Regions from separate parts of the Rahnella sp. WP5 genome, predicted to be linked through region 3. Evidence: predicted binding sites of a transcription regulator. Region 3 holds the regulator's gene; each other region holds the start of a gene.
The links. The regulator Fur, encoded in region 3, represses iron uptake genes when iron is present. The targets are predictions, from matches to a motif close to ATAATAATGAGAACNACTATCAA.
Positions count from the first base shown of each region.

Region 1: the regulator Fur is predicted to act here: its motif matches at 1,133-1,155, upstream of EX31_RS20075 (Nramp family divalent metal transporter).
Region 2: the regulator Fur is predicted to act here: its motif matches at 791-813, upstream of sodA (superoxide dismutase [Mn]).
Region 4: the regulator Fur is predicted to act here: its motif matches at 771-793, upstream of exbB (tol-pal system-associated acyl-CoA thioesterase).

Region 1 is NZ_KN050720.1:645,474-647,680, reverse strand. Features, by position in the region: gene EX31_RS20080 (NupC/NupG family nucleoside CNT transporter) at 1-785, opposite strand, end outside; gene EX31_RS20075 (Nramp family divalent metal transporter) at 1,203-2,207, shown strand, end outside.
Region 2 is NZ_JQJR01000007.1:309,414-311,620, forward strand. Features, by position in the region: gene fdhD (formate dehydrogenase accessory sulfurtransferase FdhD) at 1-681, shown strand, start outside; gene sodA (superoxide dismutase [Mn]) at 892-1,512, shown strand; gene EX31_RS05790 (methyl-accepting chemotaxis protein) at 1,784-2,207, shown strand, end outside.
Region 3 is NZ_KN050721.1:417,785-419,991, reverse strand. Features, by position in the region: gene fldA (flavodoxin FldA) at 1-309, shown strand, start outside; gene fur (ferric iron uptake transcriptional regulator) at 622-1,077, shown strand; gene chiQ (ChiQ/YbfN family lipoprotein) at 1,206-1,541, opposite strand; gene EX31_RS23280 (chitoporin ChiP) at 1,555-2,207, opposite strand, start outside.
Region 4 is NZ_JQJR01000009.1:90,456-92,662, reverse strand. Features, by position in the region: gene EX31_RS08010 (TRAP transporter substrate-binding protein) at 1-365, opposite strand, end outside; gene exbB (tol-pal system-associated acyl-CoA thioesterase) at 888-1,808, shown strand; gene exbD (TonB system transport protein ExbD) at 1,818-2,207, shown strand, end outside.

The DNA of each region.
Region 1 (2,207 bases), on a different contig from region 3:
AGTGCGATGAAACCAATCAACATGGCTGCAACGATGATAGCCACTTTGAAGCCTGCCAGGATGTATTCACCCAGCATTTCAAAGAAGCTCTGACCCTGGTGCGTATTACCGATTTGCAGGTCTTCTTCTGAATCAACTTTATAAGGGTTGATCAACGACAGTACGATGAAGGTACTGAACATGTTGAGCACCAGCGCAGCTACAACAAAGCGCGGTTCCAGCATGGTCATGTACGCACCCACAATCGACATAGAAACCGTCGACATTGCTGTGGCAGCCATGGTGTACATACGTTTTTCAGACATTTTGCTCAGAATATCTTTATATGCGATAAAGTTTTCTGACTGACCCAAAATCAGGGAGCTGATGGCGTTGAAAGATTCCAGTTTTCCCATGCCATTAATTTTCGACAGAACCGTACCGATAATACGGATGACGAAAGGCAGTACACGAATGTGTTGTAAAATACCGATCAACGCAGAAATAAACACGATCGGACACAAGACTTTCAAGAAGAAGAACGCTAATCCTTTATCGCTCATGCCTCCAAATACGAAGCCGGTCCCTTCCGCAGCGAATCCTAATAATTTCTCAAACAAGTCTGAGAAGCCTTTCACAAAACCTAAACCAACAGAAGAATTCAGGAAGAAGTAGGCTAACAAGACTTCGATGACCAACAGCTGAACGATGAAGCGTAAACGGATATTTTTCCGGTCACGGCTCACCAGTAAAGCGAGTGCAGCGACAACGGCCAACGCTAATACAAAGTGCAATATTCGGGACATGGGTGCTCCAAATTAGAGGCAGGCTATATTTCGACGGTCATTTTATGTAACGCGTACATTTAAAACGTGAAGTCGATTGCAAATATAGAAATTACAGACACGAATTGCAACAAATCGCGGCCCATCACACAAAAAATCAAGATGTTAATAAAACTAAGCACAATTAGCATTCCTGTGCTAGTTTTATCATGTGCCGTAATGCGTTCTGAATCTGGCCCGTTAATGTCTGTTTTAGGAAAGTGCGCTGCGTCTGGCTTTCTGAAGCCGGGTGAGCGAATCACCCCCTCAGTTATTACCTTCTCGCTTACCGCTGCTGCCTATCAGAGTAATCACTCAGATCATCCCAAATGCACTTGATAATCATTATCAATTAGATATCATTGATGTAAGCGTAATAATTGTAAGGGTTAACTAACTATGCTGAACAGCCGGGCCGAATCTGCAGGCCGCGCGTCCAGAAAGATGAAGCTTTCACTGATGGGGCCGGCCTTTATCGCCGCCATTGGTTATATCGATCCGGGCAACTTTGCGACGAATATTCAGGCCGGTGCTTCTTATGGCTATCAGTTGCTGTGGGTGGTGGTATGGGCCAACGTCATGGCGATGTTGATCCAGTTGTTGTCTGCCAAACTCGGTATCGCGACCGGCAAAAACCTGGCCGAACATATCCGCGATCGTTTCCCGCGTCCGGCCGTCTGGGCTTACTGGGTGCAGGCGGAGATTATCGCAATGGCCACCGATCTGGCCGAATTTATTGGCGCCGCCATAGGCTTCAAATTGCTTCTCGGGGTTTCCCTGTTACAGGGCGCAGTACTTACCGGGATTGCCACCTTTATTATCCTTGGGCTGCAAAAACGCGGGCAAAAGCCGCTGGAACTGGTGATCGCCGGTTTGCTGTTGTTTGTTGCTGCGGCCTATATTGTTGAATTGTTCTTCTCGCAGCCAAGCATGCTGGCGCTGGGCAAAGGCATGTTAATCCCCGCACTGCCAACCGCTGATTCGGTGTATCTGGCCGCGGGTGTGCTCGGCGCGACCATTATGCCGCATGTCATTTATCTGCACTCTTCGCTGACTCAGCGGGGCGGCAAGGCGTCCAAAGCGCAGCGTTATTCAGCCACCAAGCTGGATGTCGGTATTGCCATGACCATCGCCGGTTTTGTGAATCTGGCGATGATGGCGACGGCTGCGGCGGCATTCCATTTCAGCGGACACAGCGGGATCAGTGAGCTGGATGAAGCCTATCTGACGCTGCAACCGTTGCTCGGCCACGCTGCTGCGACCACCTTCGGTCTGAGTCTGGTGGCAGCCGGTTTATCTTCTACAGTTGTCGGCACGCTGGCCGGACAGGTAGTGATGCAGGGGTTCGTGAAATTCTACATTCCGCTGTGGGTTCGCCGTACGGTGACCATGATGCCGTCTTTT
Region 2 (2,207 bases), on a different contig from region 3:
ATTTCGCATGTGGTCATGATGGCTTCACCGAAAGATCTGCAGGCCTTTGCGCTGGGCTTTTCGCTGTCAGAAGGGATTATTGAATCGGTCAGTGATATTTACGGGATGGAGGTGACACCAAACTGTAACGGGATTGAGGTTAACATCGAATTATCGAGCCGCCGTTTCGCCGGGCTGAAAGAACGCCGCCGCGCCATGGCGGGCCGTACCGGGTGCGGCGTCTGCGGCATCGAACAGTTAGGCGATTTATTCCGCCCGCTCGCGCCGCTGCCGTTCAGTCAAACCTTTGATCTGGCGAATCTGGACAACGCGCTGCACCAGCTGAAATCCGTGCAGGAAATCGGCCAGCTCACCGGCTGTACCCACGCCGCCGCGTGGATCACATCGCAGGGTGAATTACTGGGTGGCTGCGAAGATGTGGGCCGTCATGTAGCGCTCGATAAAATGCTCGGTATGCGAGCCAGACAAAGCGACTGGATATCCGGCGCCGCGCTGGTATCAAGCCGCGCCAGCTATGAAATGGTGCAGAAAGCCGCGATGTGCGGCATCGAAATCCTGTTTGCCGTCTCCGCCGCCACCACGCTCGCAGTCGACGTTGCCGAAAAATGCAATCTGACGCTGGTCGGTTTCAGTAAACCGGGACGGGCAACGGTGTATACACATCCGCAACGGTTACGTTAACTCTCTCTAAGCACCGCGTGCCTTTAGACAATTTAGGATTGTTTGCGGTTATCTGGTTCTAAGCCCCGTATAACAGGCGCTTACGAGTACCCGCACAAAGCATGGAGCATAGATAATCATTTTCAATATCATTTAATTAACTATAATGATCCGACTGATTACGCGGTGCTCACAATGACGGTGCCGCCCTACACTATGGAGACGATGAACATGAGTTATTCACTGCCATCACTGCCTTACGCATACGACGCACTCGAACCGCATTTCGACAAAGAAACGATGGAAATCCATCACACTAAACATCACCAGGCTTACGTGAACAACGCTAACGCTGCGCTGGAAAGCTTGCCGGAACTGGCTGCACTGCCGGTTGAAGAACTGATCACCAAACTGGATCAGGTTCCTGCAGACAAGAAAGTTGCACTGCGTAACAACGCAGGCGGCCACGCTAACCACAGCCTGTTCTGGAAAGGCCTGAAAACTGGCACCACCCTGCAGGGCGAACTGAAATCTGCGATCGAACGCGATTTCGGCAGCGTTGACGCTTTCAAAGAAACTTTTGAGAAAGCAGCGACCACTCGTTTCGGTTCAGGCTGGGCATGGCTGGTACTGAAAGACGGCAAACTGGCGGTTGTTTCTACTGCTAACCAGGACAGCCCGCTGATGGGCGAAGCCATTTCCGGCGCTTCCGGTTACCCGCTGCTGGGCCTGGACGTGTGGGAACACGCTTACTACCTGAAATATCAGAACAAACGCCCTGATTACATCAAAGCCTTCTGGGCTGTTGTAAACTGGGACGAAGCAGCAAAACGTCTGGCTGAAGCGAAGTAATTTCGCACAGCCGCCCTTCGCGGGCATGATGATGTTTTCGCCAATGGCGGGTCAGTGACCCGCCTTTTTTATGTCCTGAATTTGTATGCATGATCACTGTTTTACAGCGAATTATTCTTCCGTTTCCCGCCATTATTAGACCCCGCTCGCATTAATCAAAAATACGCCACAGATCCTATAAAGTTTATTAAACAACCTACCGATAGATTGTTCACAAAGGCGTCACAAAAACGCATGTCTATTTAAAAGGGATGTTTGACGGAGAATGATTATGAGTAACGGATCGGGTCTTTCGCAGTGGATGAACAATCTCAAGGTCGGCACCAAACTGGGTCTGGGTTTCGGCCTGGTGCTTTTGATCGCGGCCGTCATTACCACTGCGGGAATGATTAAATTTAACGACATCAGTCAGCGTGCGGAAAAAGTCGATTTCAGTAATCAGATGAACGCATTACTCAATGATGCCCGCCTCAGCCGTACGCTTTATCAGCTCAATTACAATCCGGCGTATCTCAAAAAAAATCAGGACAACATTGACGCGCTGTCGCAACTGATTGAGCAGTCGAAAGACAAGCTGAAATGGGATGCCGCTGGCCAGGCAGAACTGGAGCAGGTGCCGGTAAAAATTCATGAATATCAGCAGGCACAAGCCGCGTTTAAAGAAGCCGTCGACCGCAAAGATGCGGTACGCGCCA
Region 3 (2,207 bases):
GAAGAGATAGATTTCGAAGGTAAGCTGGTGGCACTGTTTGGTTGCGGTGACCAGGAAGACTACGCCGAATATTTCTGCGATGCGCTGGGCACCGTGCGCGATATCATTGAGCCACGCGGCGCAGTGATTGTCGGACATTGGCCTACCGAAGGTTACCACTTTGAAGCATCTAAAGGCCTGGCGGATGATAAGCACTTCATAGGACTGGCAATTGACGAAGATCGTCAGCCCGAACTGACCAGCGAACGTGTTGATGCCTGGGTGAAACAGATCACAGAAGAACTTAGCCTTTCTGAAATTATTGGCTAAAAACCCTGTTGGCCCTGAGGATTTATTCTACAATTGAAGGGCCAAACTATTACTGAAATTAACAATTTAACTGCTACAAAATTGTAACTTTCGGTCGTATCAAGGTACACTGAGTTCCTCTGTTTTTTCTATTGATCAAGTCGTTGCATTCCAAATGTGACCGGCAATTTGTGATCTTTATTAACAGGCTGTCGTTGACGAGAATTGGCACATTGCGTTAAACGAAGAGACTAAACGAATAATTTTGTGCCGCCGATGCCACAGGCTGCATGCCTCAACTTGATTAGCACATAGTAACAGGACTGAATCCGCATGACTGACAACAACACCGCACTGAAGAAAGCCGGCTTAAAAGTCACGCTTCCGCGCCTCAAAATCCTGGAAGTGCTGCAAGCGCCGGAAGGTCATCACGTTAGTGCGGAAGATCTTTACAAGCAACTGATTGATATGGGTGAAGAAATTGGCCTGGCGACGGTTTACCGCGTTCTGAACCAGTTTGACGACGCCGGTATTGTCACCCGTCATAACTTCGAAGGCGGCAAGTCCGTATTCGAACTGACCCAGCAACATCACCACGACCACCTGATCTGTCTGGATTGCGGTCGTGTGATCGAATTCCGTGACGAATATATTGAAGGTCGTCAGCGTGAGATTGCTAAGAAACACGGTATCAAGCTCACCAACCACAGCCTGTATTTGTACGGTCACTGTGAAGCAGGCGATTGCCGCGAAGATGACTCTTTGCACAACGATAAACCTGCGCAGTAATCTGCACAGGCTTTGACTAAATTAACCGCTGAAAAGCGGTTTTTTTATGTCTGATATCGACGCAGATTAAGCCCGGATAGCAGGCATAAAAAACCCCGGCAAGCCGGGGTATGTTTCGCTGCTGAGATTCACGGCTTAGGTGAATTGTTCGTTTTTATTTCCTGCCATATTTTCCCGCAATCAGCAGCATATGCCTGACCGTCGCCAGTTTTACGCGCCGTCAGACATCGCTGGTAATCCACCACGCGCACCGTCTCCTGTTCTGCAAATTGCTGGTGGGCTTTTTCCTGTTTCAGTTTATTCAGTAACACCTCGCAGGATGCCAGTTTGTCCGGATTGCCTTCTGACGTATTGATACAGGCACGGTAATCTTCCCGCGTTTGGGATATTTGTGCCTGATCGGCGGTAGGTGCACAACCAGCCAGAAGCACGGACGACATCACAATCATCAGTAATTTATTCATCGACATAACGACCTCAGAAAATAGTGAATGGAGCAATGACAATGAATTTCACGTCTTTTTCATCCTGGAATATGTTGCCGTACCCGCCACTCCAGCTAGGAAGATCAGAGTGGTTGTCGTACTGGGTGTAATGCAGTTTGAACAACGTCCCTTTCGCGCGACCTTCCTGAATGGTGTACAGCGCATCCAGACTCCAGGCGCTTTCTTTCAGGCGCTGGCTCTGGTCGTAAGCGGCGTTGGTGCTCGGTTTGGCATCCCACGCATAGACGTACGAACCACCGACCGCTAAGCCCGGTAAATCCCATTTCGCCAGATCATAAAGCACGCCGGCATACACGGCTTTCTCACCGTTGGCGTTGAAGTCAGAACGGTTGTCCCACCACACATCAAGACGACCGTTTGAAGAGGAATAGGTCGGGGTCATACGTTGCAGGAAGTAACCCTGATTCCCTTCCGCTTTCACCATCGTCCCTTCCAGACGCCAGTTAAACTGCCCGGTGGTATAGCCGAAGGTCAGTGCCTGCAACCATGCCAGACCGTCATACAGACTGTTCGGATCATTCTTGTCACTGATGCGGTCTTCTGCGCCATAGAACTGATAGCTGGTGGTCAGCGGATTGCCCAGCAGATCCATTTTGTACGAGGCTTTAGCAAAATACTGATCGA
Region 4 (2,207 bases), on a different contig from region 3:
CCGTCGAGCACTTTGTGCATATGGTCTTCGTCGCGGAAAATATAGGGCAGGGTGAAGACATTAATTTCTGGCAAAATCGAAGCAACCGGCGTCATCGACACACGGATGATATCCAGCGCACCGAGCTGCGCCTGTTCAATTTCCTGCTTTTCATCTCCCAGCACGCCGCCCGGAAACGTTTTAATTTCGAGGCGTCCGTCTGTTTGCTTTTGCAGTTTTTCGCCCATGTGCTGGACGGCGACCACGTTGGGATAGCCTTGCGGATGCACGTCGGCGGCTTTCAGCGTTTGTGCTGACACGCCATGCGTAAATAAGAGGGTCGCGGAACTCAGGCAAAGGCTGAGAAGTGCTTTTTGCATTTTCATCAGTTTGTCTCCAGGGTACTCGGTAAGGGAAAGATAAATGTAAACAAGTATCGAACAGGACGGGCGCAGAGGCGTTGCCGGTTCATTTTGAAAAATGTCTGAATAAGCTTTTAAATGATAGGGATGCATGACGTGCCGGTGTGAGGTCTTCGCCAGTGAATGCACCTTATCCTATTTTTTGTTGTGCGGTATTTGAGCGTTATCACAAACTCGTAACAAATGTAAAAAGCTGTTGCTTAATATTTAAAACATTGTTTTAACTTGAGTAATGAAGCTCAGATGATTGATTTACTGTGTGATTTTTTTTGAAAGTGTGACGGAGGTTAAATTGTTCAACCTTTGTACAAACAGGAAAAACCTTGTCATCTGTCAATGACACGTCGGGCGGCAGGCGGGACAATGTAAATAATAATGAGAACGACTATCAATTAGGCCTTTTTCTTTGATATCATTCGGCGTTATTCATTCCTTCTACACACTGATTCTGGCTGGAGGCGACGCGTGAAAACGGCTCGCAATAAGATGAAAGAGGCGACCTCATTACTGATGTCGTTAATGTTGGTTGCTGGTCTGAGCGGCAACGCGATGGCTGCACCTGCGACGCCGGCGGGACAAGCCGTCAATTCTGCAGCAACTCAACCTGCAACGGCTGACGCACCGGCGACCGGTGACGCAACGCCAGCTCCGGTGATGCAACCCGCGCCAGCAGAGACGGCACCCGTGATCCCAACCGATTTGTCTGTTATGGGCATGTACCATCACGCTGATGTGGTGGTGAAGACCGTCATGATCGGTCTGCTGCTGGCTTCTGTAGTCACCTGGGCATTGTTATTCAGCAAGGGTGCGGAAGTCTTCACGGGCAAACGCCGTATGCGCCGTGAATTTGATGCGTTGTCCTCCGTTCGTACGCTGGACGAAGCCGCCGAGCAGGCTGAAAGTTTCGCTGCCAGCAGCATCAGCGCGCAGATGATCCGCGATGCGCAGAACGAGCTGGAACTGTCTGCCGGATCGACTGACAACAACGGCATTAAAGAGCGTACCGGTTTTCGCCTTGAGCGCCGCGTCAGCGCCGCGGGTCGTTACATGGGCCGTGGCAACGGTATTCTGGCGACCATCGGGGCAATCTCTCCCTTCGTCGGTCTGTTCGGTACCGTGTGGGGCATCATGAACAGCTTCATCGGTATCGCACAGACGCAGACTACCAATCTGGCGGTCGTCGCACCGGGTATCGCCGAAGCCTTACTGGCCACGGCTGTGGGTCTGGTTGCAGCCATCCCTGCGGTGGTCATCTACAACATTTTCGCCCGTACCATCACCTCTTACCGTCATCAGGTAGGCGATGTGGCGGCGCAGATTATCCTGTTACAGGGCCGTGATTTGGATCTGGCTGCCAGCGAAGGCAATGCGCCACGCGGTCAGACAGGTCAGTTACGCGTAGGGTAAGAACAGATTATGGCTATTCGGTTAAACGACGATATCGACGAAAGTGGTGAAATGCATGACATCAACGTCACGCCTTTTATCGACGTCATGCTGGTATTGCTGATCATCTTCATGGTGGCGGCACCGCTGGCCACCGTAGATGTGCGGGTGGATTTACCGGCTTCGACGGCAAAACAGCAGCCGCGTCCGGAGAAACCGATCTTCCTGTCGGTGAAAGCTGACAAGCAACTGTTCCTCGGCGACACGCCCGTGAACAGCGATAATATGACCGCGATGCTGGATCAGCGTACTCAGGGTAACAAGCAGAGTACGATTTTCTTCCGCGCGGACAAAAGTGTCGATTACGAAACGCTGATGAGCGTGATGGATAACTTGCGTAAAGCCGGTTACCTGAAAGTC